Regions from separate parts of the Halomonas sp. DN3 genome, predicted to be linked through region 4. Evidence: predicted binding sites of a transcription regulator. Region 4 holds the regulator's gene; each other region holds the start of a gene.
What was found. The regulator sigma-54, encoded in region 4, starts transcription at its own class of promoters, with help from an activator protein. The targets are predictions, from matches to a motif close to TGGCACNNNNNTTGCTNT.
Positions count from the first base shown of each region.

Region 1: speB (agmatinase) is a predicted target of sigma-54. The motif match lies at 2,430-2,447, and genes of this name have one in related genera.
Region 2: hmpA (NO-inducible flavohemoprotein) is a predicted target of sigma-54. The motif match lies at 2,070-2,087, and genes of this name have one in related genera.
Region 3: urtA (urea ABC transporter substrate-binding protein) is a predicted target of sigma-54. The motif match lies at 2,432-2,449, and genes of this name have one in related genera.

Region 1 covers NZ_CP099965.1:4,195,149-4,202,430, forward strand. Annotated here, with positions in the region: gene NKF27_RS18050 (mechanosensitive ion channel family protein) at 1-70, shown strand, start outside; gene NKF27_RS18055 (DUF805 domain-containing protein) at 231-746, shown strand; gene NKF27_RS18060 (sigma-54-dependent Fis family transcriptional regulator) at 777-2,279, opposite strand; gene speB (agmatinase) at 2,511-3,461, shown strand; gene NKF27_RS18070 (YjiH family protein) at 3,554-4,939, shown strand; gene NKF27_RS18075 (HD domain-containing protein) at 4,953-5,636, shown strand; gene NKF27_RS18080 (5-guanidino-2-oxopentanoate decarboxylase) at 5,633-7,273, shown strand.
Region 2 covers NZ_CP099965.1:4,467,166-4,474,447, forward strand. Annotated here, with positions in the region: gene norR (nitric oxide reductase transcriptional regulator NorR) at 204-1,793, opposite strand; gene hmpA (NO-inducible flavohemoprotein) at 2,283-3,467, shown strand; gene NKF27_RS19405 (tripartite tricarboxylate transporter permease) at 3,671-5,185, opposite strand; gene NKF27_RS19410 (tripartite tricarboxylate transporter TctB family protein) at 5,189-5,740, opposite strand; gene NKF27_RS19415 (tripartite tricarboxylate transporter substrate binding protein) at 5,787-6,758, opposite strand; gene NKF27_RS19420 (amidase) at 7,198-7,282, opposite strand, start outside.
Region 3 covers NZ_CP099965.1:2,718,639-2,725,920, forward strand. Annotated here, with positions in the region: gene urtB (urea ABC transporter permease subunit UrtB) at 1-848, opposite strand, end outside; gene urtA (urea ABC transporter substrate-binding protein) at 950-2,305, opposite strand; gene NKF27_RS11825 (isocitrate/isopropylmalate dehydrogenase family protein) at 2,706-3,800, opposite strand; gene NKF27_RS11830 (N-acetyltransferase) at 3,911-4,480, opposite strand; gene NKF27_RS11835 (FMN-binding negative transcriptional regulator) at 4,708-5,382, opposite strand; gene NKF27_RS11840 (GNAT family N-acetyltransferase) at 5,444-5,905, opposite strand; gene NKF27_RS11845 (PLP-dependent aminotransferase family protein) at 6,089-7,282, shown strand, end outside.
Region 4 covers NZ_CP099965.1:1,720,258-1,727,539, forward strand. Annotated here, with positions in the region: gene rapZ (RNase adapter RapZ) at 1-380, opposite strand, end outside; gene ptsN (PTS IIA-like nitrogen regulatory protein PtsN) at 434-919, opposite strand; gene raiA (ribosome-associated translation inhibitor RaiA) at 925-1,233, opposite strand; gene NKF27_RS07625 (RNA polymerase factor sigma-54) at 1,393-2,805, opposite strand; gene lptB (LPS export ABC transporter ATP-binding protein) at 3,076-3,801, opposite strand; gene lptA (lipopolysaccharide transport periplasmic protein LptA) at 3,801-4,331, opposite strand; gene lptC (LPS export ABC transporter periplasmic protein LptC) at 4,344-4,919, opposite strand; gene NKF27_RS07645 (HAD family hydrolase) at 4,916-5,482, opposite strand; gene NKF27_RS07650 (KpsF/GutQ family sugar-phosphate isomerase) at 5,515-6,513, opposite strand; gene NKF27_RS07655 (calcium/sodium antiporter) at 6,544-7,282, opposite strand, start outside.

The DNA.
Region 1 (7,282 bases), 2.4 Mb from region 4:
GGTGTTCAAGGACCAGGCAGAGGCCGAACGCTTCCATCCTTCGGAAGCAGGTCGCCCACCAGACTTATGAACCAGCACTATTTACGCGGTTCGTACTAGAAACTACGTGATCGCCTATCTAGACCAAGGGAGAAAATGGGTAGGATTCAAGTCGGAAGGACGCAGCTTATCGAACCAGTCTCCCTCAACTGCACACCGGCATCACGCTGGATCTACAGGACGAGATACCGATGCATCGCCCTACTGCTCCCGGATTTCACGACCCTGTCGCCCCCGGTCACTCATCGCCCCAGGCCTTCGAGCTCAGGCGAGTGTTGCCGGGTTACTGGTTCGACAGCCTGGCGGGGCGCGAGAGCCGTCTCGACTTCTGCCTCAACGCTACCCTGGCGCTATCGTTCTACTATGCCGCCCTGTGGGCAACCACCATCACCACCCCCGCCCTCGAAGACGCATTGACGATCAAGGCAGGCCTGCTGGGGATCTGGTGGGTTGTCATCAGCCTTCAGCCCTTGGTGCTCCACGGCACTCGTCGCCTGCACGACCTGGGCCAGGCGGGCTTGTGGAGCCTGATGCTGCTGGTCCCCGGCGCCAACCTGCTGCTGACGGTGGTACTCGCCATGCAGCCCGGGGAGTCCAGCGACACCGAGCACGACGAACGGGGCTCCACCAGCGGTGCGGTATTGGTGCTGAAGCCACTGCTGATCCTGGCCACCTGGGTCGGGTTCTTTTACGTCTTTCGTCAGTAAGTGCCGCAGAACTCGGCTCCCCGCTACCGGTCATCCAATCTTCAACCCATGCTGCTTGAGCTTGCGCACCACGCTTGGCTGGCTGATGCCCAGGTGTTCGGCGATGGCGTAGGTGGTGGGAAGGGCACGGCAGCAGTCAGCAAGAATCTCACGCTCGCGCCGGGCCAGGGCGGCCTTCAGGCCCTCGCCCCGGGCAAGCGGCAGCTCGGGTCGCGCTGCACCTGGTGCGGATGGTGTCGCGGGTGACATAGCGCCATCAGCCAGCGCAGCGGAGTCTCCGGTGAGGGACGCCGCCGTCTGCTGCGCTTCACGCTGCTGCCCGCCGAGCTGCCCTACCGAGGCCCCCGTGGACGGCACCAGCAGATCGCCCTGGATGACATCGTCACTGGATAACCAGGCCCTTTCCAGGGTGTTTTCCAACTCACGCACATTGCCCGGCCAGTCCCAGCCCATCAGCGCCTGCCACACGTCTCGCGCCAGCATCTTGTCGCGTCCATAACGCCGATTGAGGCGCTGTAGCTGGCGCTCGACCAGGCCGGGAATATCCTCGCGGCGCTCGCGCAGGGGCGGCAGGGTGACCGGAATCACGTTCAGCCGGTAGTACAGATCCAGGCGAAACAGGCCCTGCTCGACCCGTGCCGACAGGTCCTGATTGGTGGCCACCACCAGGCGAAAGTCGACCCGTCGCGGGGCCCTGTCCCCAAGCCGGGTAATACTGCCGTCCTGGATGGTCTTGAGCAGCTTGGTCTGCACCGCCAGGGGCAGCTCGCCGATCTCGTCGAGAAACAGGGTGCCGCCCTCGGCCTGCTCGATCAGCCCCTTGCGCCCCCCGGGGGCCGCGCCGGAAAACGCGCCCTTTTCGTGGCCGAACATCTCCGATTCGAACAGGCTTTCGGGGATGGCGGCGCAGTTGACGTCGATAAAGGGGCCATCGCGGCGAGAACTCCAACGGTGCAGCTGGCGGGCGAAAGCGGTCTTGCCCACCCCGGACTCGCCCAGCATCAAGACCGTGGCGTCGGTGGGCGCGACCCGCTTGAGCAGCAGCGCCACCTCGCGCATCAACTGGCTTTTCACCTCGAGATCATCGAGCTCGGCCTCGAGCGCTTCGCTGTCGCTCTCCAACGCATGGCCCCGGCGCAAGTGCTCGCTGAAGCGGCGCTGCAACAGCGCGTACTCCTGCTGCAGCAGCTGCAAATCGGTCAGGTCCATGGAACGACTCACCACCGCCACCAGCCGGTCACCCTCGAATACCGGATGGGCCTGGGCGATGACCCGGCGTCCGGTGCCGGTGCGCTGGACCAGCTGGGCCGGCCGCCCGCTGCGAATGACCTCCAGACTGACCGACGGGGTCAGCACGCCATCGGCCTCGAGCTGCTGCACGCTGGTGGCGCAGAGCTCTTCGCAGGACATGCCGTAGACCGCCGCCGCCCCGGGACTGACGTCGCGGATACGACCGTCCGGCGCGACGATGAAGAAGTGGTCGTGGGCGGTATCGATGATGGTCTTGAGAATCTTGGTGTCGTCGTCGCTCATCCAGCGATCCATAAATGCATCATTGATTCAGAAGTGTATCACGATGCGTCGAGATCGTGATCCACTTCTGGATCACGTCTACCACCACAGCAGACCTTCCCTTGGAATCTCTGCACCTCTATTACATCTTTAGTATAAATGCTCAAAAGATGGCACGGCGTCTGCATCACTCACAACAACCGTCAGGCCCAGGGCCGCGACCGTCCCCATCCACGATGCCAGGAGTTCCCTGTGAGCGACTTCAATCAACCTCTCGGCGGCAACGAGATGCCGCGCTTCGGTGGCCCTGCCACCATGATGCGTCTGCCCACCCAGACCAGCGCCGAGGGTCTGGACGCCGCCTTTATCGGCATTCCCATGGACATCGGCACCTCCAACCGCCCGGGCACCCGACTGGGGCCGCGCCAGATCCGCGACGAATCGCGCATGCTGCGCCCCTACAATATGGCCACCCGTGCTGCACCCTTCGACAGCCTGCAGGTGGCGGACATCGGCGACGTGCCGATCAACACCTTCAACCTGCCGAAGAACCTGGACATCATCAGCCGCTTCTACGACGACGTCCTGTCCCACGACTGCGTGCCGCTGACCCTGGGCGGTGACCACACCCTGACCTGGCCGATCCTGCGCGCCATCGCCAAGAAGCATGGCCCGGTCGGGCTGATCCATATCGACGCCCACGCCGACGTCAACGAGCACATGTTCGGTGAAGAGGTGGCACACGGCTGCCCGTTCCGCCGCGCCCAGGAAGAAGGGCTGCTGGACGCCAACCGGGTCGTCCAGATCGGCCTGCGCGGCACCGGCTACGCCGCCGAGGACTTCGACTGGTGTCGCCAGCAGGGCTTCCGCGTGGTCCAGGCCGAACAGTGCTGGCACAAGTCTCTCGAGCCGCTGATGGCCGAGGTGCGCGAGCAGATGGGCGATGGCCCGGTGTACATCTCGTTCGACATCGATGGCCTGGACCCGTCGGTGGCGCCCGGCACCGGCACGGTGGAAATGGGCGGCCTGACCTCTGCCCAGGGCCTGGAGATCGTGCGCGGCGCCCAGGGGCTCAATATCGTCGGCGGCGACCTGGTCGAAGTCTCCCCGCCCTACGACCCCAGCGGCAACACCGCCCTGATGGGCGCCACCCTGCTCTATGAAATGCTGTGCGTGCTCCCCGGAGTCGCGCGCCGCGACTGAATCCTCACAGGGCCAGGGAGTGGCCCTGGCGACAGCCAACGAGGCGCCCGCGTCAGGGCGCCGACCATTACAACAGCAAAGAGTGATCGCCCATGTCCTCCCACCTGCATTCTGCCGACAAGATCACGACCGACGGGGGCAAGCTAAGCACCCATGGTCTGATCAAGTTCCTCGTTCCGTCGTTGATCGGCATCCTGCTGTTCCTGGTGCCCTTCTCGGTCGGTGACACCATCAACATCGGCATGGGTCTGGCCGCCGACTGGCTCAAGGCCACCCTCGGCGACGCCCTGCCCGCCATCGCCACCGTGGTGCTCACCCTGTCCATCGTGCTGACCCTGGTGGTCAAGCTGACCAAACCAGGCTGGGCCCGCCAGGGCGCGATGAAGGAGCTGTTCGACATCGCCCCGCTGTGGGTGGTGATGCGCGCCCTCGGCGCCGCCTTCGCGCTGATGACCTACTTCCAGGTCGGCCCGGAGATGGTCACCGCCTCCTTCACCGGCGGGGTGATGCTCAATGACCTGGCGCCGGTGCTGCTGACCTTCTTCTTCTTCGCCGCCATCCTGCTGCCCTTCCTGGTGGACTTCGGCTTCATGGAGTTCATCGGCTCCATGGTGCGCACGCCCTTTCGCAAGATCTTCGGGCTGCCCGGGCGCAGCGCCATCGACGCCACCGCCTCCTGGATGGGCTCCGGCACCGTCGGCGTACTGATCACCACCCAGCAGTACGAGCAGGGCTTCTACAACGCCCGCGAGGCCTCGGCCATCGCCACCAACTTCTCGATCGTGTCGATCGCCTTCGCCCTGCTGGTGACCAGCTTCATCGGCATCAACCACCTGTTCGTGCCGTTCTACCTGACCGTGGTGGTCGCCGGCCTGGTCGCCGCTGTCATCGTGCCGCGCCTGCCGCCGCTGTCACGCAAGGCCAACACCTACTACGAGCCGGTGGGCTGCCAGATCCAGGAAGAAAACACCGGCAACCAGAGCCTGTTGCGCTACAGCCTGGGCATCGCCGTGGCCCGCGCCGAGACCGCCCCGGGCCCGCTCAAGCTCGCCCGCCTGGCACTGTTCAACGTCGCCGACATCTTCTTCGGGCTGCTGCCGCTGGTCATCGCCATCGGTACTGTGGCGCTGGTACTGGCCGAGTTCACTCCGCTGTTCACCTGGCTGTCCATGCCGATGGTGCCGGTGCTCGAGTGGATGGGTCTGCCCGAGGCCGAGGCCGCCGCGCCGGCGACCCTGGTGGGCTTTGCCGACATGTTCCTGCCGGCGGTACTGGCCAGCGACATCGAGAGCGAACTGACCCGCTTCGTCATCGCCTGTCTGTCGCTGACCCAGCTGATCTACATGTCCGAGATCGGCGCCCTGCTGCTGAAGTCACGGATCCCGCTCAAGCTGTGGGAACTGGTGGTGATCTTCCTGCTGCGCACCGCCATCACCCTGCCCATCATCGTGGTCATGGCCCACTGGCTGGTGGGTTGATCGGGAGGCCGACATGACAGACCCAAACGATGCTCACGCCGCCGGCAAGGCGGCCTTCACCCGCATCGACCAAAGCACGGCAGAAGACTGGGCGGTGATCGCCGCCCACGACGCCGACTACCTGGCCGGCCTCGCCGACAGCGTACTGGATACCCTCGCCCGGCTGGGCGAGGGCCACCAGCCCTACCAGATCACCCGGCTGGAGCACTGCCTGCAGAGCGCGACCCGGGCCGAGCGTGCCGGCGCCGACGAAGAGATGATCGTCGCCGCCCTGGTCCACGACATCGGCGACGAACTGGCGCTTTTCGACCACGCCGCCTTCGCTGCCTCGATCCTGCGCCCCTTCGTCAGCGAGAAGACCCACTGGATCGTCCAGCATCACGACGTCTTCCAGGGTCACTATTACTGGGACAAGGTCGGCGGCGACAAGGACGCCCGCGAGCGGTTCCGCGGCCACCCCTGGTTCGACGACTGCGAAGCCTTCTGTCGTGACTGGGACTGCCCGTCCTTCGACCCCGCCTATGACACCCTGCCGCTGGCGCACTTCGAGCCCATGGTCAGGCGGATCTTCGCAAGAGCCCCCTACTCGGTGGCCCCGGACCCTGCCCTCGCCCCTGGCTCGTCTCAAGCCCCTGATCCGTCTCAAGCCCCTGGCCCGTCTCAAGCCCCTGATCCGTCTCAAGGAAGTACCGCATGACCTGCGCTGAACTGCTGATCCGTCTGCTGCGTGACACCTACGACGTGGACACCGTCTTCGGTATCCCCGGCGTCCACACCATCGAGCTCTATCGTGGCCTCGAAGGCGGCAATGGACACGACCGCCAGGGCAGTGGCATCCGCCACGTCACCCCGCGCCATGAACAGGGCGCCGGCTTCATGGCCGACGGCTACGCCCGCACCACCGGCAAGCCCGGCGTGTGCTTCATCATCACCGGCCCCGGCATGACCAATATCGCCACCGCCATGGGCCAGGCCCTGGCCGACTCGGTGCCGATGCTGGTGATCTCCAGCGTCAACCGCCGCGACACCCTGGGACGCGGCCAGGGCCGGCTGCACGAACTCCCCGGCCAACGCGAGCTGATGGCCGGCGTCTCGCGCTTCAGCCACACCCTGCTCGACCCGAACGGCCTCGGCGAGGTGCTGGCCCGTGCCTTCGCCGTGTTCGATGGCGCCCGCCCCGGCCCGGTGCATATCGAGATCCCCATCGACCTGTTCGACGCCCCGGTCAGCGAGCCTGTCAGCACGCGCCGCACGGCGCTGGCCAAGGCCGCACCGGCCCCCGCCGCGCTCGAGCAGGCGCTCGACTGGCTGGTCGACGCCAAGCGCCCGCTGGTGCTGCTCGGCGGCGGCTGCGTCGATGCCCCGGACGCCGCCCGTCGTCTGGTCGAGAGCCTCGACGCCCCCACCGTCACCACCATCAACGCCAAGGGCCTGCTCGGCCGCGACCATCCGCTGGATCTGGGCGCCAACGCCTCGCTGCCAGCGGTGCGGGAGCTTGCCCATGAAGCCGACGTGGTGCTGGCCATCGGCACCGAGCTTGGCGAGACCGACTATGACGTGGTGTTCGACGACGGCTTCACCCTCGAGGGTCGACTGATTCGCATCGACCTGGACCCCGAGCAGCTTGCCCGCAACCAGCATGCCGACCTGGCACTGGTGGCCGACGCCGCCTCCAGCCTCGAAGCGCTGGCCACCGGCTGCGACCAGCGCCTCGGCGGTGAGCGGCTTTCGCGCGATGGCCACAAGCGTACACATGATGCGCTGAGCGCCCTGGCGCTGGCCGAGGATCCGGCCTTCCGCCCCTATGTGCCGCTGTTCGACACCCTGCGCGAGAGCCTGCCGGGGGCGATCCTGGTGGGCGATTCCTGCGCCACCACCTACGCCGCCAACCATCTGGTCAGCCAGGACGCGCCGCGCCGTTTCTTCAACGCGTCCACCGGCTACGGCACTCTCGGCTACGGCCTGCCCGCGGCCATGGGCGCGAGCCTCGGCCAGCCGGACCTGCCGGTGGTGGCGCTGGTGGGCGACGGTGGGGTGATGTTCACCCTGACCGAGCTTGCCTGTGCGGTGGAGGAAAGGCTGCCGGTCATCGTGCTGCTGTGGCACAACCAGGGCTACGAAGAAATCCGCCGCTTCATGGACAACGCCGGCGTCACCCGCCTCGGCGTGGACATACAGGCACCGGACTTCCAGACCCTGGCGGCCGGCTTCGGCTGTGCGGCGACCCGGGTCGGCAACCCCGCCGGCCTCGCCCGGGCCATCGCCCATCGCCCCGAAGACGGCCCGATGCTGATCGAGATCGACGCCACGGCATGGAACGCCGCGGTGGCCTGATCGAGCGAC
Region 2 (7,282 bases), 2.1 Mb from region 4:
ACTTGGTCTTGTGAAGTCTGGCCCGCTTTGGACAACATCACCATGATGCACATCAAAGGCACTGCCGATGCCGCAAACCTGACTCACCCTGGCAAGCCCTGCATCCCCCACCCCACCCCAACCCAGCCCCAACCCAGCCCCAACCCAGCCCCAACCCAGCCCCGCGACAGCCTCGCACGCCCTTGGCGATGACCAGGCCAGAATCAGGCCTTTAGCCCCAGCCGCCGCGCCAGGCGATGCAGATTGCCGGGGTCCAGCCCCAGCCGGCGAGCCGCCCCTGCCCAGTTGCCTTCAGAGTCCAGGGCCTGCCGGATGCGCTCGCGCTGAAAAGCCTCGGTGGCCTCCCGCAGCGAGGGCTCTCGATCCCGCGCCTCGCCCGCTGGACGATCGGCCGGCGACACGGCGCTTCGAGACGTGTCGCCTTGCGCTGCGGGCGCGCCAGTGATCCGGGCTGTCGCCGGCGCCAGCCCCAGGTGTTCGACCTCGATGCGTACGCTACGGCGGCGAGCATCGGGCGTCCCGAGCACGTCCACCGAGGCCAATGCCAGCAGCGAGGCACGCGCCAGCAGCGACTCCAGCTCACGTACGTTGCCGGGCCAGTGCCAGGCCGCCAGCGACACCCGCGCGGCCTCGCTCAGGCGCAGGTTGCCGACGCCGAGACGCACCCGGTTCTGCTCCAGGAAGTGTCCGACCAGCAGCGCCAGGTCCTCGGGACGCTGGCGCAACGGGGGCACCTCCAGCGGAAAGGCGCTGAGCCGGTGATAGAGATCCTCGCGAAAGCGCCCCTGGGCGACCTCCAGGGCAAGATCCCGGTTGGTCACCGCGACCACCCGAACGTCGACATGCTGGAGGCGATCGCTGCCCAGCGGCTGGACCTCGCCTTCCTGCAGCACCCGCAACAGCTTCGGCTGCAGCTCCAGCGGCAACTCCCCTACCTCGTCCAGCACCAGGGTGCCGCCGTCGGCCATCTGGAAGTGCCCGCGATGGTCGCTGGTTGCCCCGGAAAAGGCCCCGCGCCGATGGCCGAACAGGGCGCTCTCGATCAACGAGGCTGGCAGCGCGGCGCAGTTCACCACCACCAGGGGCCCATCGGCACGTCGCGAGCCGTGATGGAGGGCATGGGCGATGCGTTCCTTGCCGACGCCGGTCTCGCCCAGCACCAGCACGCTCATGTCGGTGGCGGCGACCAGCTCCACCGATGCCATCAGCTTGCGCATGGCGCCACTGCGCCAGCCGGTCAGCCGACGCGGTAACTGGCCGTGGTCATCGCGCTGCAGGGCGAGCTGCAGGCGGGCGCCGTCCAGACGTCGGGACAGCCGCAGGCAAGTGCCCAGCAACTCGGCCGCCGCCAGCAGGCCCTGGTCATCCAGCTCGGCCAGCGCCCCCGGGGTCAGGGCGTCCAGGGTGACCATGCCGATCAGCTCATCGCCGTCGCGCAACGCCACCCCCAGGCAGTCATGGACGGGACTAAGACCGTCATCCAGCAGCCCGTCGTAGGGATCAGGAAGGGGCGAGTCCGCGGCAAAGCGGCAGACCCCCGGCGCCTCGGCGATGGCGGCGAGGCGAGGATGCTCGCCCAAGGCGAAGGTCCTGCCGGCCACGCCCTCGGGCAGGCCGATGGTAGCCACCGGCCTGAGGCCGGAGCCCTGCGCCACCAGCAGCGCGCTGGCATCCGCCGCGGTGGGGGCCACCAGTGATTCGAGCACGCCCTGCCAGGCCTCGGCGAGCTCGGGGCCCTGCTCATCGCCCAGGCGCTGCAGCAGGGCACGCAGGCGTCGTAGAAAGCTGACCACCTCGAATGTCCTTTTGACTATCAACAGTGTCAAAACGATAGCACTTGTAGTGTCAGATCGACATAAAGCCTCGATCTCGTTCGCAAGAGGTACCACTGCCCAGGGCGAATACCGGGACAGCATCGGGTCGGGAACCTGGCCGGGAACCGGGCCAGAAAAAAGGAGCCGGGTAGCGTGACCAGCGCTCTCGACAAGCGCCCTGTGGATCCACACTGCCCGCTCATTACCTACTCTGGATCACCCGCACTGTGGCAAGTTGGCGCACCTCAAGCGAAGCGGCATATCGCTTGCTCCATACAGGGTACAGAAAGGCGACGAGCGATACGCCCCGACCCCGTGGAAGCACCGAAGGTGTCGAGGCATATCAACCGATGCTCTGTTCACAAGCTGTAGAGAAAAAGTAGGCCCAAACGAGCCAGGCCTCCGACGCGGTGAAGGTTTTTTGCCACAGTGGGAGCGCGCTGCGCCATATCCCTGACAGGAGACGCCATGACCACCGCTGCCCAAGACGCCATCATCGATGCCACCGCCCCTCTGGTCGCCGAACACCTCGACGCCATCACCGCCCGTTTCTATCCGCTGATGTTCGAGCGCTACCCGGAGGTCAAGGCGGTGTTCAACCAGGCCCATCAGGCCGACGGTGGCCAGCCGAAGGCGCTGGCGCGAGGGGTGCTGGCCTATGTCGGCCTGCGCCGCCAGCCCCAGGAGGTCATCGACTCGATGCAGACGGTGATCAGCAAGCACGTCTCGCTGGGCATCCAGCCCGAGCAGTACCCCATCGTCGGCGAATGCCTGATGGCCGCCATCGGCGAGGTGCTGGGCGAGGTGGTGACGCCGGAGATCGCCGACGCCTGGGCGGCCCTGTACAACGATCTGGCCGCGCTGTTGATCGCCGCCGAAGCCGAACGCTACCGGGCCTTCGCCGAGCGCCCCGGCGGCTGGCGTGGACTGCGCGAGTTTCGTGTCGCCCAGATCCAGCGCGAGTGCGAGGTGATTCGCTCCTTCACCCTGGAGCCGGCCGACGGCCAGCCGGTGGCCGACGCCGAGCCCGGCCAGTACATCGGCTTGCGTCTGGCGGTGGACGAGGCAATCGTGCATCGCCACTACAGCCTGTCCGGCAGCCCCAACGGCCGTAGCTATCGCATCTCGGTGAAACAGGAGCCGGGCGGTCTGGTCAGCAACTTCCTGCATCAGCAGATGCGCGTCGGCGACACCCTGGAACTGCTGCCCCCCGCCGGTGAGCTGACCCTGGACGATGGCGACGCGCCGGTGATGCTGATCAGCGGCGGTGTCGGGCAGACACCGATGCTGCCGCTGGCGCGCCAGGCCCTGGCCCAGGGACGCCGGGTCTGCTACGTCCACGCTGCCCGGAACATCGACCACCACGCCTTCCGTGGCGAGGTCGAGGCCCTTGCCCGCGACTATCCGCAGCTGCTGACCCGGGTGTGCGCCTACGAGGAAGGCGACGGCGGCGATATCAAGGGCCGCCTCGAGCGTGAGCTGCTGGCCCGCCTGCTGCCCGGCGGCGACGCCCAGTGCTACTTCGTCGGCCCGCCGCCCTTCATGAGCGCCATCGACAGCCATCTGGCAGAACTGGGTATCCCCGAGCAGCGCCGTCACTACGAGCACTTCGGCCCCTCGCGTCCGCTCGACCATAGCAAGAGCGTCGCCTGAGCCGCAGCTGGCTATCTTGTTCGACGTGTCTGCGCTGCGCCGCCGTCATGAAAACTTCGGTCCCTCGCGTCCGCTCAGCAACACCAGTAGCGTCGCCTGACAAGCACGTCTGACCGTCGCGTTCACTCAGCCCACCACGACAAGGCCGCGCCCGAGGGCACGGCCTTGTCGTGTCTCCCAGCCATCTTTCACCAACCAGAGGCTCAGGCGTGCTGTCGCGCCTCGGGCTTTCTCACCACCATGAAGTAGTAGAACACCCAGGTCAGCGCCAGAAAGAACAGGCTGTCGGGACTGGTGAGGAAGATCAGCGGGTTGCCGTCGGACAGCGACAGCGAGCGTCGGCAGTATTCCTCCAGGCTCGGGCCGAGCACGAAGCCGAGCAGCAGGCAGGCCACCGGATAGCCCTGACGCCGCAGCAGGAAGGCGAGCACCCCGAACACCAGCGCCAGTCCCATCTGGAAGATGGAGTAGGTAGCCACGTAGCAGCCGACCAGCGCGATCACCGCGATGCTGGCGTAGAGCACATCGCGGCGGATCGAGACGATGCGCACGAACCAGGGTCCCAGCACGTAGAGCGTCAGCGGCACCATCACCAGGGCCGCCACCAGCAGCGCCATGAACATCGGTGCCACCAGCGCAAGCTGGCTGTCGAGGAACTGCGGCCCGGGCTGCAGACCGTTGATCACCAGCACGCCCAGCACGATAGCGGTGGTGGGATCGCCAGGAATGCCGAACGACAGCATCGGCACGAAGGCGCCGCTGCACATGGCGTTGTTGGCGCCCTCCGCCGCCGCGATGCCCTCCACCGAACCCTTGCCGTACTTCTCCGGGTGGCGTGAGCTGCGCATGGACTCGGCGTAGGCGACAAAGGCCGCCATGGAGCCTCCGGCGCCCGGCAGCACGCCGACGCTGTAGCCGATGATGGCGGTCTTGACGTAGCGATAGACGCCGATTTCACGCACCTCGCTCCAGGGCGGAATAAAGTCCCGACGGCGAATGACGCTGGCCTTGATGGCGTCGACCTCGACGGTGCGCGAGGCGCGGTTCTGCGACTGCACCAGCAGCTCACTGACGGCGAAGGCGCCGATGACCAGCGGCATGATGTCGATGCCCTGCATCAGCACGCCGGTGCCGAAGGTGAAGCGGGTGACCGGCTGCATCACATCGATACCGACGGTGGCCACCATCACCCCCAGGGTGGTGGCGACCAGGCCCTTGGAGATGGCCCCACGCTGGGAGATGACGATCACGATCAGGGCGAAGGCGATCAGCGAGAACTTGCCCGGCGTGCGAATCAGCAGCGCCGCCTCGGTGGCCAGCGGCGCCATCACCATCAGCATGATGGCGCCCAGGGCACCGCCGATCATCGACGCCAGGGCGGCGTGGCCCAGCGCCTTGGCGCCCTCGCCCCGCTGCTGCATGGGGTAGCCCTCGATGGCGGTCATCATCGAGGCCGGGGCACCGGGAATATTGATGGTGGTGGCGGTGATGCTGCCACTGCACATGCCGGCCATGAAGATGGCGGCGCAGGCGACCAGCGCCGCGGTGATGTCGAGGCTGTAGGTCAACGGCAACAGCAGGGCGATGGCCAGCATCGAGGTGAGCCCCGGCACGGCGCCAAAGAAGGTGCCGATCAGGTAGCCGCCGATCAGGTAGGGCAGGATGTCGGGCTGCATCAGCACGGCAAGGCCCTTGGAGAGTTCGATCAGATAGTCCATGGGTCAGATCCAGGGCGTCGGCAGGCGAACCTGGAACACCAGCTCGAAGAGCCCGTATCCCAGCAGGGTGATCACGCCGGCCACCAGCGCCTTGAACGCCAGCGCCTGCGGCGAGGGCCGCCCGGTGGCGAAGGCCAGCGTCATGCTGAAGGCGTAGAGGAAGGTGGCGATGAAGTAGCCAATGTGGGCAAACAGGGCGATATAGACGGCGGTGAGCAGGGTGACCGCCACCGGCCCTCGCCACGCCGCCACCTTTGCATCGCCACGGTTGTCGCCGCCCTCGTCGCTTTCCCCGGCGCCGGCCTCACCACCAGCCTCACCACCTGCCTCGCCACTGGCCGCCTCGCGTCGATCGGCGAGGATCACGCCACCCAGCGCCAGCAGCATGACCACGGCGAGCGCTACCGGGAAGAAGGAGGCGGTCAGGGCCCCGTTCTTGATGGGCGGGGCTATCTTGAACGCCTCGAGCAGATAGATCAGGGTCAGGGCCAACAGGCAGACGACGACACCTGTCGGCCCCGTCAGCCAGGTCCCCAGGCGGGAGAGCGATTTCATCGGGAGTCCTCCGGAAAAGAGCCGCCACCGCGGTGGCGGCGCGGGCTTACTGGCCGATCAGGCCGGCTTCCTTCAGCTCATCCATGCGCGCGAATAGCTCACCCTGGGTCTGTTCGGCCCAATCCTCGACCTCATCGGTGCCCAGCCAGTTGGGGGTGACACCGACGTCGACCAGCCAGGTCTGGAATTCCTCGCTGTCGTAGGCCTGCTGATAGGCCGCCTCGAGGGCCGTCACGGCGTCGTCCGGCGTATTGGCAGGCGCCGCCAGGATCACGAAACTGCCCATCTGGATGTCGTAGCCCAGCTCGGTTGCCGGGGGCACGTCGGGGAAGCTCTCGCTCTGGACGTCGGTGAACTCCACCAGGCCACGGGCGTCACCCGCCGAGATCAGCGATTCGAAGTCACCGAGGCTGGTCAGCGCCAGGTCCACCTCGCCGTTGAGCAGGGCCTCCTTCTGGGGCGCCGCACCACCGGGATAGGAGACGATCTTGAACTCCACCTCGGCCTGATCCTGCAGTTGCAGCAGCGTCAGGTGGGTCCGCGAGCCCATGTTCTGGATACCGGCGCGGATCTCCCCGGGCGCGGCCTTGGCGGCTTCGATCAATGCCTCGAGGCTATCGAAGCGCGAATCCTGCGGCACCACGACGGCGTCCGGCTCACTGGTGATCCGCGCGATCAGATCCAGCTTGTCGATATCGTAGCCGGCCAGCATTCCCTGCCACGGGATGGTGACGACGCTGTCGTAGGTCAGCGCGATCAGGGTGTAGCCATCGGGGCGCGCGCCCAGCGCCTGCACCAGGCCGTTGGCGCTCATGCCGCCTTCGATGTTCTCGACGTAGACGGTGCCCCCCAGCGGCTCCTCGGCCAGATTGGAGATCTTGCGCACGATACCGTCGGTACCGCCGCCGGCGCCCCAGGGCACGATCATGCGAACGTCGCGCTCCGGATAGTCCGCCGCGACCGAGGCACTGGCGACCAGCGCCAGGCCACCCAGGGTCATGCTCATCGACTTGCGCATCTCTTCCACTCCTTGCCACCGTCAGGGCAGTGCTTGTTGTTGGCTTGCGGGGACGGCCGACGCAAGGCGGTGTGGCCGTTCCTGTGGGGACTGCTGCTCTTGTGGTTGCTGCTCTTGTGACGACTACTTCGGCTCTTGCACTTAAGGTATTACATCATACAAAGTATTCGTGTACCCAAGATAGCCAGAGCATGACGACTGCGAAATGCGACTTTAGTGAGGGATATCCGTCTGTCGGCGCGGCCCCGGGCGCCACAAGAAGGCGCGGCCCCGGGCGCCATCAGAAAAGCGCGGCACTGGGCGCCACAAGAAGGCGCGGCATGAATCGGGCGCCATGAAAAACGACAGCGGGGCCGATCGGCCCCGCTGTCGTTTGCGGTCTACTCTCAATCACCCTCGCCGCATCATCTACTTTATCCGCCCTGGAGGACGCAGCGCCTTAGCCCAGCCCCGGCGGGCTCGGCCGAGGCAGGCGCGCCTGCAGCAGCGCGGCCGCCTGCATGACCCTGTCATCGCGGAATTTT
Region 3 (7,282 bases), 1.0 Mb from region 4:
TTGATCACCCCCATGACGCCGAAGGTGATAGCCAGGCCGATCGCCGCCAGTACCAGCACCGAGCCCAGCGACAGGCCGAAGTAGAGCGTCTCGGCGGCGCGGTTGAGCTTGAGCGCCTGCTCGCTTTCGGCCAGCGCCGCCTGGGCAGCTTCCGCCAGCGCTACATCGTCGCTGCGGCTGGCCTGCATCAGCGCGGCCCTGGCCTGGCCATTGAGGCTACCGGACAGCGCCTCGACCGCCGCCACGTCCCCCTGTTCGACCCGTGCGATGGCGATGGCCTGCTCCAGGGTCGCGGCCACCTCGGGGTCGCTCTCGGCGGCGGCCAGCTCGCTCAGCGACTCGACGGCGTCAGCCTCGACCTCGCCCAGCAGATCCCGCGCCGCCGCCAGCCGCTGGGCAGGGTCGTCGACACGCAGGTCGATCAGCGCCAGGGTGCTGTCCAGATAGCCCCTGAGACTGTTGTTGATGGAGACGCGGTCGAGCTCGCGGCGCGATATTTCGCCCGCCGGCTCCAGCGTCAGGGCGTCGGCCACGGGCCAGTTGCGACCGCGATTTTCCAGTACCACGACGATAGCGCCGCTGTCCTTGACGCGGGCGAGCTTGCCCTCGGCAAAGCTCTCGAGCCAGCGCCGGGCGCGCTCGTCACCGCTCTCGGCGATGGCGTCGATGGCCGCTTTCTTGTCGCGGAAGCTGGACTCGGCCAGCGCCGACAACAGCGCCGGCCCCTGGTCGGAAGAAGCGGCCTTAGAAGCGCCGGCGTCCTGAGCCCAAGCCTGGCCCAGCCCCAGGGCGACGAGGCAAAGCAGCACCAGCGCGCTCAGCCAGTGACGACCTGCAAGTAGATTCATGGTGAGGTCCCTTGAGACACCCGGGTGCCGACGGCACCACGGGCAGGGTTGGCGTGATCCGGGCCGGTGCGCCGTGCACACCGGCCCCTTGTCGTTATGTTCTATTCGCTGGAGGCGACGTCTGAGCCACCACCGCAGCTACCCTGCACCACGTTGTAGTTGCCGCACTCAAGCGGAGCACGCCAGTCGCTGATCAGATCGCGGGAGCCTTCCAGATAGTCGGACCAGGCGTCGCCGGCCACCGTGGACGGGGTCTGCCACACCACCGAGAACTGGCCATTGTCCTGGATCTCGCCGATCAGCACCGGCTTGGTAATGTGGTGGTTGGGCATCATGGTGGCGTAGCCGCCGGTAAGATTGGGCACCGAGACGCCGATGATCGCTTCCTTGACCGCATCGACATCGGTGGTCTCCGCCTTGCGCACCGCCTCGGCCCACATGTTGAAGCCGATATAGTGGGCTTCCATGGGGTCGTTGGTGACGGCGTTGTCGTCGCCGGTGTAGTCGTACCAGGCGTCGATGAAGTCGTAGTTGACGTCTTCATCCACGCTCATGAAGTAGTTCCAGGCCGCCAGGTGGCCGACCAGCGGCGCAGTGTCGAGACCGGACAGCTCCTGCTCACCCACCGAGAAGGCCACCACCGGGATATCCGAGGCCTCGACGCCCTGGTTGGCCAGCTCCCGATAGAAAGGCACGTTGGCGTCGCCATTGATGGTGGAGACCACCGCCGTCTTCTTGCCGGCACCACCGAACTGCTTGATCTCGGAGACGATGTTCTGCCAGTCGGAGTGACCGAAGGGGGTGTAGTTGACCATGATGTCCTCGTCGGCCACGCCCTGGGACTTCAGGTAGGCTTCGAGGATCTTGTTGGTCGTGCGCGGATAGACATAGTCGGTACCGGCCAGCACCCAGCGCTCAACACCGACCTCGTTCATCAGGTAGTCCACCGCAGGAATCGCCTGCTGGTTGGGCGCAGCGCCGGTGTAGAAGACGTTTTCGGAGGATTCCTCGCCTTCGTACTGCACCGGATAGAACAGCAGACCATTGAGCTCCTCGACCACCGGCAGCACCGACTTGCGCGACACCGAGGTCCAGTTGCCGAAGATCACGTCGACCTCTTCCTGCGCCAGCAGCTCGCGGGCCTTCTCGGCAAACAGCGGCCAGTTGGAGGCCGGGTCCACCACCACCGGCTCAAGCTCGCGGCCGAGCAGGCCACCCGCTTCGTTCTGCTGCTCGATCAGCATCAGCATGGTGTCTTTCAGGGTCGACTCGCTGATCGCCATGGTACCGGACAGGGAATGCAGGATACCGACCTTGATCGGGTCCTCCTGGGCCAGCGCCGGTGCGGCGATGGCCAGCGACAGCGTGGACACGGCCAGGCTGGCCAGCGCCTTTTTAGAAAGCGCTTTGGAACGGTGGGCACAAACCTGCGTAGAAGAGATCGAAGCGGTGGGCATGGGAAACCTCCAGGGGTTGCCTTGTCGTTGTGATGGACCATCGTCGAGAGGGAGCCAGGCGGTTCAGGTAAAACCGCTGTATCGCTCAGGCCTGACGTCTTGCGACGTCGACCTCCATCACCACTTCAAGCAAGTCCCATGCCAGCCATATAAAACATTTATAAATTCCAACATTACGTCGGCCAAGACGGGGGCTTACCCACCCCGCCTTGCGCCACAAGAGAGCATCTCGCGCCACCGGGGCGCACCATTGCACCATGCATGGTGCACTTCGCTCCCCCGCCCCCTGCTTCTGCACCACTACAGCGCCAAGCACCGGTGCAGCCCGCCACGGCCGGCACCAGAATGGACCACATATCTATCACTGGCCCACTCTGTTCAATCTGCCGCGTTAGTACCATTACGCTGGCAGACGGTCGAGCTGGCGGAGCACCTGTTCGGTAAAGGCGCTGCAGCCGGTATTGCCGCCGAATTCCCGGGGCCGATACCGGCCATCGGACAGTACGCCGTCCACCGCTTGACGCAACCGACCGGCGGCGTCAGACAGACGATCGTCGGCGTGCTCCACCGCCAGCCATTCGAGCATCATGGCCCCGGACAACAGGGTGGCAATGGGGTTGGCGGCGTCCTGCCCGGCGATATCCGGGGCGCTGCCGTGGGCCCCCTGGAACAGACCGTGGCGATCGCCCAGTTCCGCAGACGGCGACACCCCCATCCCGCCGACGGTGGCCGCCCCCAGGTCCGAAATGATGTCACCGAACAGATTCTCGGCGACGATCACGTCATAGAAGTCCGGACGCTTGACCAGGTGCACCGTCATGGCGTCGACGTAGGCATAGTCGAGTTCGACGTCATTGAACTCGGCGCCTACCTCGTCGCACACCTTGCGAAAGAAGGCGTAGCTTCTGAGGATGTTGGCCTTGTCACAGACAGTAAGCCGCCGCTTGCCGTCCTTCGGTGCGCCCTGACGTCGCCGTGACAGCTCCAGGGCGAAGCGCGCGACTCGCTCGGTGCCCTTGCGGGTAATCACCAGGCTGTCGCTTGCCATCTCGTCGCGCAGCACCACCCCTGCGCCGCGACTGGCGTAGAGGCCTTCGGTGTTCTCGCGCACGATGACATAGTCAATGGTACCGGGCTGATGGTGTCTCAGCGGCGACTCGACCCCGGGCAGCAGGCGGATCGGACGCACGTTGGCGTAAAGGTCCAGTCCGAAGCGCAGCTTGAGGTGCAGGTCGTTGCCCACCTCGGTCCCGTCGTCGTAGGTCACCCCCGGCAGCCCGGCGGCGCCATGCAGGATGGCGTGACTGGCCCGACAGGCGTCCAGCGTCGACTGGGGCAGCACCTCGCCGGTCTTGTCATAGTGCCCCGCCCCACCGTCGAGCCAGTCGAAACGTAGCACGTCGCTGCCCAGCAGCGCTTGCAGTACTTGCACCGTGGCGCCCGCGACCTCCGGGCCGATACCGTCACCAGCGATGGTGGCAATTCGATAACTCACAGAGATTCCCTCGTCTTGTTGTTGTCCATTGATGGTGGCCTCGCAGTATCGTGGTGCAGCGATGTTCTATCCATGGGACCTTATGGTCGATGGCGATGGCGATGGCTACGTCAGAGATCACGCCGCATGATCAGATCCCTGTCCACCACATCGCCCATCTGAAAACTGTGGGTGCCTACCTCGACAAAGCCCCGGGAGCGATAGAAGGCGATGGCGGGATGATTGTTTTCCCACACGCCCAGCCAGACGAAGGCCCTGGCCTGTTCTCGCGCCTCGGTGATGGCCTTGTCGTACAGCATCTTGCCAAGCCCTCGGCCCTGGGCCTCGGCCAGCAGATAGATGCGCTCGATCTCGAGACCATTGTGCTCGCTCAGATCGGTCTGGGCCTCCCCCCAGTTGAGCTTGAGATAGCCGACCGCTACGGGCCCCTTGGCAACGCCCTCGCGCTCCTTTCCCGCTTCACCCGTCTCGCTGCGGCCGGCCTCTTCCAGCAGCCAGAATCGCGACTGTGGGCAGGCCAACTCGCGCTGCACCCTTCCCAGGTCAAAGGCATCACTCAGATAGCGCTCCATGGTCGCTTTCGAGTAAAAGTCGACAAAGGTCTGGTAAAAGGTCCGGCGCCCCAGGGAGGCCAGCGTTTCGGCGTCCTCGAGCGTTGCCTGCCTCAGGCAGTCATTCATCTCGCGTCCTTGCTCCATCGTTGTTGCCCCATCGTTGTTGCCCCAGCGGGTGGAATCATCGCTGCTGATCGCCACACAGCACGGCAGCGTCACGAGCCGAACGCCCATCCCCTCGAAGGCCTTCGCGGATACCCTCGCGTTCTTCCTGGGCTTGTGCTGCCGGGCTTGTACTAGTCAGCCAAGTGCTTGCCCACCAGTCGCCCGATCTCGAATGCCAGTCCAAGGGGTCAATCGCCTTCGTACCTTGGCGCTGGATCATCTCCACACAGCACGGCAGCGTCACGAGCCGAACGCCCATCCTCTCGAAGGCCTTCGCGGATACCCTCGCGTTCTTCCAACGGCTTGTGCTGGCTGGCCTTGTGTTTGCCCACCAGGCGCGTCACCTCGAGCTCCACCCCCACAATGCCACGCCGCATCCCCTCCAGGTAGTCTTCGGGGGCGTCGTCCACCGCCCAGGGCGCTTCCCGGCCCGCCTCGAAGCGATCGACCAGCGACGTCAGGTGCGAGGTGAGCCAATCGCTTTCACGCTGGAAGGCGAGCCGGCCATGGGCATGCACCACCTGGTAGTTCCAGGTCGGCACCACGCGACCATGGCGGCGCTTGTCGGGATACCAGCCAGGCGAAATGTAGGCGTCAGGGCCATGAAAGATCGCCACCGCCTCGATCGCTCCCGCGTCTGCTCGCTCACCCTCACCCTCACCCAGCCGCCAGAGGGCGTTGGCGCGGGCGATATGTCCACGCAGCACCAGCGCGCCCTGTGACGTCTGCTCGACCATCAGCGGCAAGTGGTCGATACACACCCCCTGGTCACCGTCGGTGACCAGGGTCGCAAAGGGATAGGCTCGGACCACCGCCATCATGGCGTCTTCGTCGGTCATGGCGAAGTGTCTTGGCTGATACAAGGGTCACGCGCTCCTTCAGAGTGGTTGGCATCCATCAATGTTGACTGCGAGAAGTAGAAGTTTATGTGCCCGCAGGGTCATCCAGGTTCAGGGTATAGGCGTAGAAGGCGTCGTTGCGTTGCCAGTTAAGTGACTCATACAGCGCCTGGGCGGTGTGGTTGTGGGTCTGCGTATTGAGCGTCAACTGCCCGACACCCTGCTCCCTCGCCAGGTTCGCGGCGGCCTCCATCAGCTCACGGCCGATCCCCTTGCCACGCGCCTCGGGCGCCACGAACAGGTCGGCCAGGGTCCAGCGCGGTCCCACCCGTACCGTGGATAGCGTCGGATAGAGCTGAACGAAGCCTTCGAGCACACCCTCGTTGTCGCTGACCAGCAGGCGCGAGTCGGCGAGCGCGAAGCGCGTCTGGAGAAAGTCGCGGGCAGCCTGGATGTCGCTTTCCTGTGAATAGAACACCCGGTAGCCATCGAGCAGCTCACTCAGGGGTTGTAGATCGGCGATACAGGCAGGACGAACATGGTTCATGAGTCACCTATCACATTGGCGGTCGTGTGCGCCGGCTGGCCAGAGGCGCACCGGCTCGTCGGGATGACAGACACCCAGTCTTGCGCAATAGTGGTCCCACCATAAGAACCAATACTGTCCAGAAAAGGGGAACCAGTGCCCAGCCTTCACCGTCACGCCGAATGGATCACCGAAGCGCTGGCCATGCGCCTTGCGCCACCCGCCGCCGAACCCCCATGGGGTTCGCTGTCCCAGCGCCTGTACGCGGCCCTGCGCGAGTGGATACAGCAAGGTAGCTTGCCCGCCGCCAGCGCCCTGCCCTCGTCTCGACGACTGGCCGCGGACCTCGGCATCGGCCGCAACACGGTGCTTGCCGCCATGGACCGCCTGGTGGCGGAAGGCTTCGTCGAGGCGCGCCCGGGGTCCGGGCTATTCGTGGCGTCTTTGGCACTGCCTGAACCCAGCCCGTTGCCCGGCGCCCCCATCCAGGCGAGCCGCTGGCATTCTCGGCGAGGTCTGCAACTACTGGATAGCTGCGGCGAGATGGAGGGCTCCCGTGATGCCTTCGCCCCGGGCGTCCCCGCCCTCGACCTGTTCCCGCGCGAGGCATGGCAGCGCCTGCTACGGCGCCATCGTCACCAGGCCAGTCTCGACGCCTTCGGCTACGCCACCAACGGCGGGCATCACGCCCTCAAGACGGCACTGTGTGACTACCTGCGTCTATCGCGCTCGGTCAATTGCCAACCACATCAGATCCTGATCACCCAGGGCGCCCAGCAGGGCTTCGAGCTGATCGCCCGCCTGCTGGCCGACCCCGGTGACAGCGTCTGGGTCGAGGATCCCGGCTATGCCGGTGCCAAGGCCTGCTTCAACATGGCCGGGCTAACGCCCGTCCCGGTACCGGTGGACGCACAGGGCATGCAGCCTGAGGCTCTCGCCCCGGATAGCCCGCCACCGCGACTGATCTATGTCACCCCCTCGCATCAGTACCCCTGCGGCGTGACGATGCCGGTGGCACGGCGCCTCGCCCTGCTCGACTTCGCCCGCCACCACGGCGCGCTGATCATCGAGGACGACTACGACAGCGAATTTCGCTATACCACTGCGCCGGTGGCCTCCCTGCAGGGGCTGGCCGGGGGCGGTCCGGTGCTCTACGTCGGCACCTTCAGCAAGGTGCTCTACCCGGGCCTCAGGCTCGGCTACCTGGTACTTCCCGAGGCCCTGGTGGACGACTTTCGCCGCGCCAACGCGCGACTGCATCGGGAAGGCCAGTACGTCTCCCAGTCAGCGCTGGCAGACTTTATCGTCGAGGGACACTTCTCTCGCCACATCGCGCGCATGCGCCACTGCTATCGACAGCGTCAAGCCTGTCTAAGGGAGGCCCTGGCGCCTGCCGTA
Region 4 (7,282 bases):
GAAAGGGCCTTCTGTTCGGACTCGATGGCCTCCGCCAGGGTCATGTCGCTATCACGGGTCAGGGGGTGACGGCGCCGCGTGTGGGAATAACGCTCGAGCAGAATTCGCGCATCACTGGTCAGGTAGACCACCTGGCAGTCGATCGGACTCTGCTTGAGGGACGCCAGCTGGGCGGGGAAGCGTTCCAGCGCCTCAGGCAGGTTGCGGGCGTCGACGCTGACGGCGATACGGCGGGAATGACCGTTTTCCAGCTCGTCCACCAGGGCGCCCAGCAAGGTCGCGGGAAGGTTGTCGATGGCGTAGAACCCCAGGTCCTCCAGGGCCTGAAGGGCCACGGACTTTCCCGAGCCGGAGCGACCACTGATGATCACGAGCTGCATGTCCTGTCTCCTTGGGCAGGCGTCCATTGCTGATGGCCTAGGCAAGGCCGCGATCAGGAGGGAGTGTCGTCCCCTGGCGCCTGCTGGCGGATGGCTTCCTGCAGGCGCTCGTGAAGCTCGCGCTGGGAGCTGGCGTGGCGCAGACGGTGACGTGTGTCGGCGTCGTTCATGACGCCGGCGACCTGGCCGAGCAGGGCGAGATGGGCGTCGTCGGCCTCTTCCGGTACCAGCAGCACGAACACCAGATCGACGGGCTCACCATCGATGGCATCGAAGTCGACAGGTTCCGCGAGTTTGAGGAAGCCGGAGATGGGCGCCTTGCAGTGGGGGTTGCGGGCATGCGGAATGGCGACGCCATTGCCGATGCCGGTACTGCCCAGGCGCTCACGTCCGATCAGCCGACTGAAGACCTCCTGGCTGTCTAGGCTCGGGGTGTTCTGCGCAATGAAGGTGCTGAAAAACTCCAGCACCCTCTTCTTGCTGCCTCCCGGGACATCGAACAATGTGCGCTCGGGAGGGAGAATGGCTTCCAATGTCATGAGAGTCAGCGAATTCCGGCGCCTTGGGCGCGGGCTTGGGATTTTTCCTTGTGCTTGACCAGCTGGCGGTCCAGCTTGTCGGCAAGGGCGTCGATAGCAGCATACATGTCGCCGTCCTGCGCTTCGGCATGCAGGTCGGCACCGGCGGCGTGAAGGGTGCAGGCGGCCAGCTGGCGTTCCTTTTCCACCGAGAGGGTCACCTGGACGTTGGTGATGTTGTCGTAGTGGCGCTCCACACGGGTGAGCTTCTCTTGTACGTAGTCACGCAGGGGATCGGTCAATTCGACGTGGTGGCCGGTGATGTTGACTTGCATGACAGGCTCCTTGCTCTTTCGGGTGGTGGCTTGATTGTAACCCTTTTTCCGATCCTGCAAACCCCCTCGACGCTACGCAGAAAGACGCAGATGTCATGCGAAATTTCAAGTGCTTGCGCTTTCCCGATAACTAGGCTAGCGACGCCGCAGCGCAAGGACTCAGCGCAGTCGCTTGCGCTCGCTGGAAGACGGAATATTCATGGCTTCCCGGTACTTTGCCACGGTGCGTCTGGCGACATTGACGCCGTCTTCCGCCAGCAATTCCACCAGTTTGCTGTCCGACAGAGGTTTGCGGGCAGGTTCCTTTTGAATCAACGATTTGATCATGGCGCGGATGGCGGTACTGGAATGGGCGTCGCCATCCTGGCCGACCTGGCTCGAGAAAAAATACTTCAACTCGAACACGCCGCGAGGCGTGTGCACGAACTTCTGGGTGGTCACGCGGGAGATGGTGGACTCGTGCATCTCCACCTTGTCTGCGATATCGGCCAACACCAACGGTTTCATGGCCGCTTCTCCCTGCTCGAGGAAGTCGATCTGACGCACCATGATTTCCCGGCCGACCTTCAGCAAGGTGTCGTTGCGGCTGGACAGACTCTTGATCAGCCAGCGCGCCTCCTGCAGGTGGTCCTTGAGGAACTGGTTGTCCTGGCTCTTGTCTGCGCGCCGAATCAGAGCAGCGTAGTCGGGCTGGATGCGCAGTCGGGGCATTGCATCCGGATTGAGTTCAACGCGCCAGCCCTCTTCGGTGTGGCGTACCACCAGGTCGGGAATGACGTAGTCGTTGTCGCTGTCACCGAACTGGCTGCCGGGACGTGGGTCGAGGCTCCGGATCAGCTCGATGACGCTGTCGAGTTGGTCGTCATCGAGTCCTAGTCGGCGCTTCAGCAGGCGTCGGTCGCCGCTGGCCAGTGCCTCGAGAAACTGACGTACCAGTCGTCCGGCCTGGGGCAGCAGGACGGTATCGCGAGGCAGGCTATCCAGTTGCAGCATCAAACACTCGCGCAGGTCGCGGGCGAACACTCCGGTCGGTTCGAACTGTTGCAGCCGAACCAGCACCGCCTCCACCTCGGCGAGGGGAGGGGGGCGACGACCGTCTTGCTCGAGCCCCTGGGCAATGTCATCCAGTGTCTGCTCGAGATAGCCGTCGGCGTTGACCGCGTCGAGCAGGCTCTCGGCGATCAGGCGCTCCTGGTCGCTGACGTCGAGCATCGCCAGTTGCCAGCTCAGGTGGCTGTGCAGTGACTGGGAGCTTGCCTGGCGCTCGAAATCCGGCGCCTCGCCACTGCCGGCGGGGGTGGTGCCCAGGTCCTGGTAGGTGTCGGACCAGTCGCTGTCCACACTGAGTTCCGAGGGAATCTGATCCGCCCAGTCATCTTCCACGGCTTCCCTGGTCTGCTGTTCGCCGAACTCGTCCTCGAGTTCGAGCATGGGGTTGGCCTCCAGCGCCTGCTGGACCTCCTGGCGCAGGTCCAGGGTCGAAAGCTGCAGCAGGCCGATCGCCTGTTGCAGTTGCGGGGTCATGGTCAGCTGGGTACCGATGCGCAGCTGCAGTGACGCCTTGAGGGCCATGGGTCGGGATCCACCAGTGTTGTCGAAAGGCTTTACCCTAACGACGAGTCATCAGACATGCAAGCATCTTGCCAAGTTGGTGTTTTTTGACCTATGGGAGGGAGTGAAAAGGTCGATGTGGAACAACTTGGTAGGGGGGGAGGTGCTTCTTTCGAGGGAGGCCCTGTGTGCAAGGTGAGGCCGACCCTTTCGGGGTCGGCGGTTGGATGCTGATGCTGGCAAGTGTTGCGGCCGCTTGATGCGACTGCGGCTGTCGGGCGGCCCTGCGGTCTAGAGGCGGAAGTTCTCGCCCAGGTAGACCTCCTTGACGCGCTGGTTGGCGAGGATGGACTCGGCGCTGCCCTCGGCGATGATCTGGCCGTCGCCGACGATGTAGGCACGATCGCAGATATCGAGGGTCTCGCGCACGTTGTGATCGGTGATCAGGACGCCGATATCGCGGGCCTTGAGTTGACGAATGATGGACTTGATCTCGCCCACCGAGATCGGGTCGACCCCGGCGAAGGGTTCATCGAGCAGGATAAAGGCCGGCTCGGTGGCCAGGGCGCGGGCGATCTCGACCCGGCGCCGCTCCCCGCCGGACAGGCTCATGCCGGGGTTGTCGCGAATATGGCTGACGTGGAAGTCCTCGAGGAGCTGCTCGAGACGTGCTTCTCGGCCCTCGCGGTCGAGGTCCTTGCGGGTCTCGAGGATCGCCATGATGTTGTCGGCCACCGACAGCTTGCGAAAGATCGAAGCCTCCTGAGGCAGGTAGCCGATACCGGCCAGCGCGCGCTGGTGCATGGCCGCGCGGCTCAGGTCCCGATCATCGATGCTGATGCTGCCGGCGTCGGCTCTGACCAGGCCGACGATCATGTAGAAGGAGGTGGTCTTGCCGGCCCCGTTGGGGCCCAGCAGACCGACGATGCTGCCCTGCTCGATCGACAGGCTGATGTCCTGGACGACGCGACGCTTCTTGTAGCTCTTGGCCAGATGGCGAGCGTGGAGAGTCTTCATCAGTTTCCTTGGCTTTCCGGCTCGAGGGTCATGCGAATGCGCTGCTCGCCCTGGACGCCCTGGGCGCTGGAGCGGGCCTGGACCACGCGGCGATCGAGGAAGTACTCCAGATAGGCACCGTCGAAGGTGTCATTGGCCTTGTGCAGCTCAGCCTGGTCGATCAGCTCCATGCGCCGTTCGGCCACGTGGTAGATCACCTTGCGGCCCCAGCCCTTGACCACCGGTTCTTCCGGGGATGGCTTCTGCTCGAGGTAGGCGCGGGAGCCGGTCGCGGTCGCCAGTGACAGTTGTCCCTGGTCGTTGCGCTGGATCTCGACGCGTTCGCCGGTGAGGATCATGCTGCCTTGCACAATGCGCACGTCGCCGGTATAGACCGCGGTACCGGCGCGATCATCGAGATCCAGCTGGTCGGCCTCCACCTGAATCGGTGCGCTGCGATCACTCTCCAGCGCCAGGACACTGCTGCCGGTGGCGCCGGCGGCCAGGCCAAGGGCCAGGGCAAGCAGGAGGGCGGGACTTGGACGCATCATGGAAGGGGCTCCTTATTGAGGCTCTGGCGGATGATGACCGGTGACATTGTCGGTCAGGCGAGCGGTATTGTCATGGATCCAGGCGTCGAAGCGCTCCCCTTGCATCTGTTGAGGGGGTTGGCGTAGGACGGCTGGCGTTTCGCTCCAGACATGGCCACTGTCGCTGTCGTAGACCAATACCTCTGTATCAAGCTGCCAACGCTCCGCGGGGGCCTCGAGATGGGCGTCGCCTGACAGGGTCAGGGGGTTGCCGTCCGGACCCAGTTCACCGTTGTCGGCGTCGGCGATCCACTCTCGGCCGCTGTCGTCGATCAGCGCAAGGTCCGGCTGGTCCACCCGGGTGACGTCGTCGAGCGGTGTGTGCACAAGGCGTGGCGTATCGATGCGCTGATGGGGGGTGCCCTGGGCATCGAAGCGGGTCAGGCGGGCATCCACCAGGTAGTAGTCGGGCTCGCCGGCCTTGTCATTGGGTACCAGGTCGGGGACGTTGCTCTCGCGGGGGTCGAGCAACGTCAGGCCGCCACCGAGTACCAGCAGCAGGATGACCAGCCAGAAGCGAAAGCCTGGACGCAGTGCGCTCAGTTTCATGTCAGCGGTCCGTTGCTCAGGTAGCTGTCGATGATATCGTCGAGGCGGCCCTGGGCCATCAGCAGGGTGTCGGTGATCTCGCGCACCGCGCCATGTCCGCCGGCAACCTGGGTGACCCAGTCGGCGTGCTGACGAAGGTAGCAGGGGGCGCCTGGCACGGTGATGCCGACCGCACTGCGATGGATGCAGGGCAGATCCGGCAGGTCATCGCCGCAGTAGGCGACCTGGTCGAGGGTCAGGCCCAGCGAATCGCACAGCGATTCAAGGGCGGGCAGCTTGCGCTCGACCCCTTGCTGTACGTGCTCGATGCCGAGTGCTCTGGCTCTTTGAGTGACCATGGGGGAGCTGCGCCCGGTGATCAGGGCCACCTGGATGCCGGCGCGCTTGGCCAGCTTGAGGCCGTGGCCATCCAAGGTGTTGAACGCCTTCAACTCGGAGCCGTCGGCGTGGAAGTACAGTCGACCATCGGTCAGTACGCCGTCCACGTCCAGCGCCAGCAGCTTGATGTGGCGCAGGCGCTCCACCAGTTCCGGCGCGAGGGAGGCGAGAAGCTCGTGAGACATGACGGCGTTCCTTGTAAAGGGATAAATGAGGCTCAGATGACACCGGCGGCCAGCAGGTCGTGCATATGCAGTGCACCGACTGGGCGCTGCTCGTCATCGACCACCGCCAGGGCGGTGATCCGGCCTTCCTCCATCAGCTTGACCGCTTCCGCCGCCAGGGTGGCGGGGCCGATGCGTCGCCCGGGGGTGGTCATCACGTCATCCACGGTAAGCGAGCTGAAGTCCTGATGGCGATCCAGGGTACGGCGCAGGTCGCCGTCGGTATAGACCCCGGCCAGGGTGCCGTCGGGGGACACCACGCAGGTAAAGCCGAGTCCCTGACGGGTGATCTCGAGCAGGGCGTCGCGCAGCGGCGAGCCCGACGGTACCGAGGGCAGCCGGTCGCCGGTATGCATCAGGTCGGCCACGGTCAACAGCAGTCGCTTGCCCAGGCTGCCGCCCGGGTGGGACAGGGCGAAATCCTCGGCGGTGAAGCCGCGGGTCTCGAGCAGCGCCACCGCCAGGGCGTCGCCCAGCGCCAGCGCTGCGGTGGTCGAAGAGGTCGGGGCCAGGTCCAGTGGGCAGGCCTCGCGCTCGACCCCTGCGTATAGATGGGCTTCGGCGTGGCGGGCCAGGGTCGACTGTGCTCGGCCGGTCATGCTGATCAGTGGAATGCCCATGCGCTTGAGCAGCGGCAGCAGGGCAGTGACCTCGGCGGTTTCGCCGGAGTTGGACAGTGCCAGGACGACGTCGCCGGGCGTGATCATGCCCAGGTCACCATGACTGGCTTCGCCGGGATGGACAAAGAAGGCCGGCGTGCCGGTGCTGGCCAGGGTGGCGGCGATCTTGCCGCCGACATGTCCCGACTTGCCCATGCCGGTGACGACCACCCGGCCGCGGCAGGCCAGCAGCAGTTGGCAGGCACGGTCGAAGTCGCCGTCGAGACGCCCGATCAGGGCGTCGATGGCGTCACGTTCCAGCTCCAGGGTGCGTCGTGCGATATCGCGGACGCTCAGGGTCGGCGTCTGCGCCGAGGAGGGGTGTTTGCTCATGGCCATGATTGTTGCCGTTTACTGCCGTTGTCACAAGGGGCCTGCCGCGACCGAAAGGGCGAGCCAGGTCAGATAAAGCGCATAGGTGCAGGCCAGCAGCGCGCCGATCCAGCGCCCCAGGCGCCCTCGGCGTTGCCACAGCAGCAGCGCCGCCAGCAGCAGCGTCAGGCCAAGCATTACCGGAAAGTCGCGGCCGGCGGCTGCGGGATCGGTGGCTCCCGGCGCCAGCAGTGCCGGTACCGGCAGTACCGCCAGCATATTGAACAGGTTGGAGCCGATGACGTTGCCGATGGCCAGATCGTGGTGGCGCTTCAGCGCGCTGGCCACGCAGGCGGCGAGTTCCGGCAGGCTGGTGCCGATGGCGACGACGGTCAGACCGATCACCAGCTCGCTTACGCCAAAGGTGCGTGCCAGCTCAGTGGCGCCCCAGACCAGGGCGCGGGAGCTTACGATCATCACCGCCAGGGTCAGCACCAGCCAGCCGATGGCCTTGCCCAGTGCCATGCCGGGAATGTCGTCGGCCATCTCCTGTTCGGCCTCGTCGGCGCGAAACAGCCACCACAGACTGAATACCAGCAGCGCGATCAGCAGGGCCGCGTCGAGGCGATCGAGGCTGCCATCGGCCAGGGCGTAGCCGGCGAGGCCGGTGGCGCCCAACAGCAGTGGCAGCTCGCGGCGCACGATGGTGAAGCGCACCGGGATCGGCACCACCAGTGCAGTCACGCCCAGTACCAGCGCGATGTTGGCGATATTGGAGCCCAGCGCATTG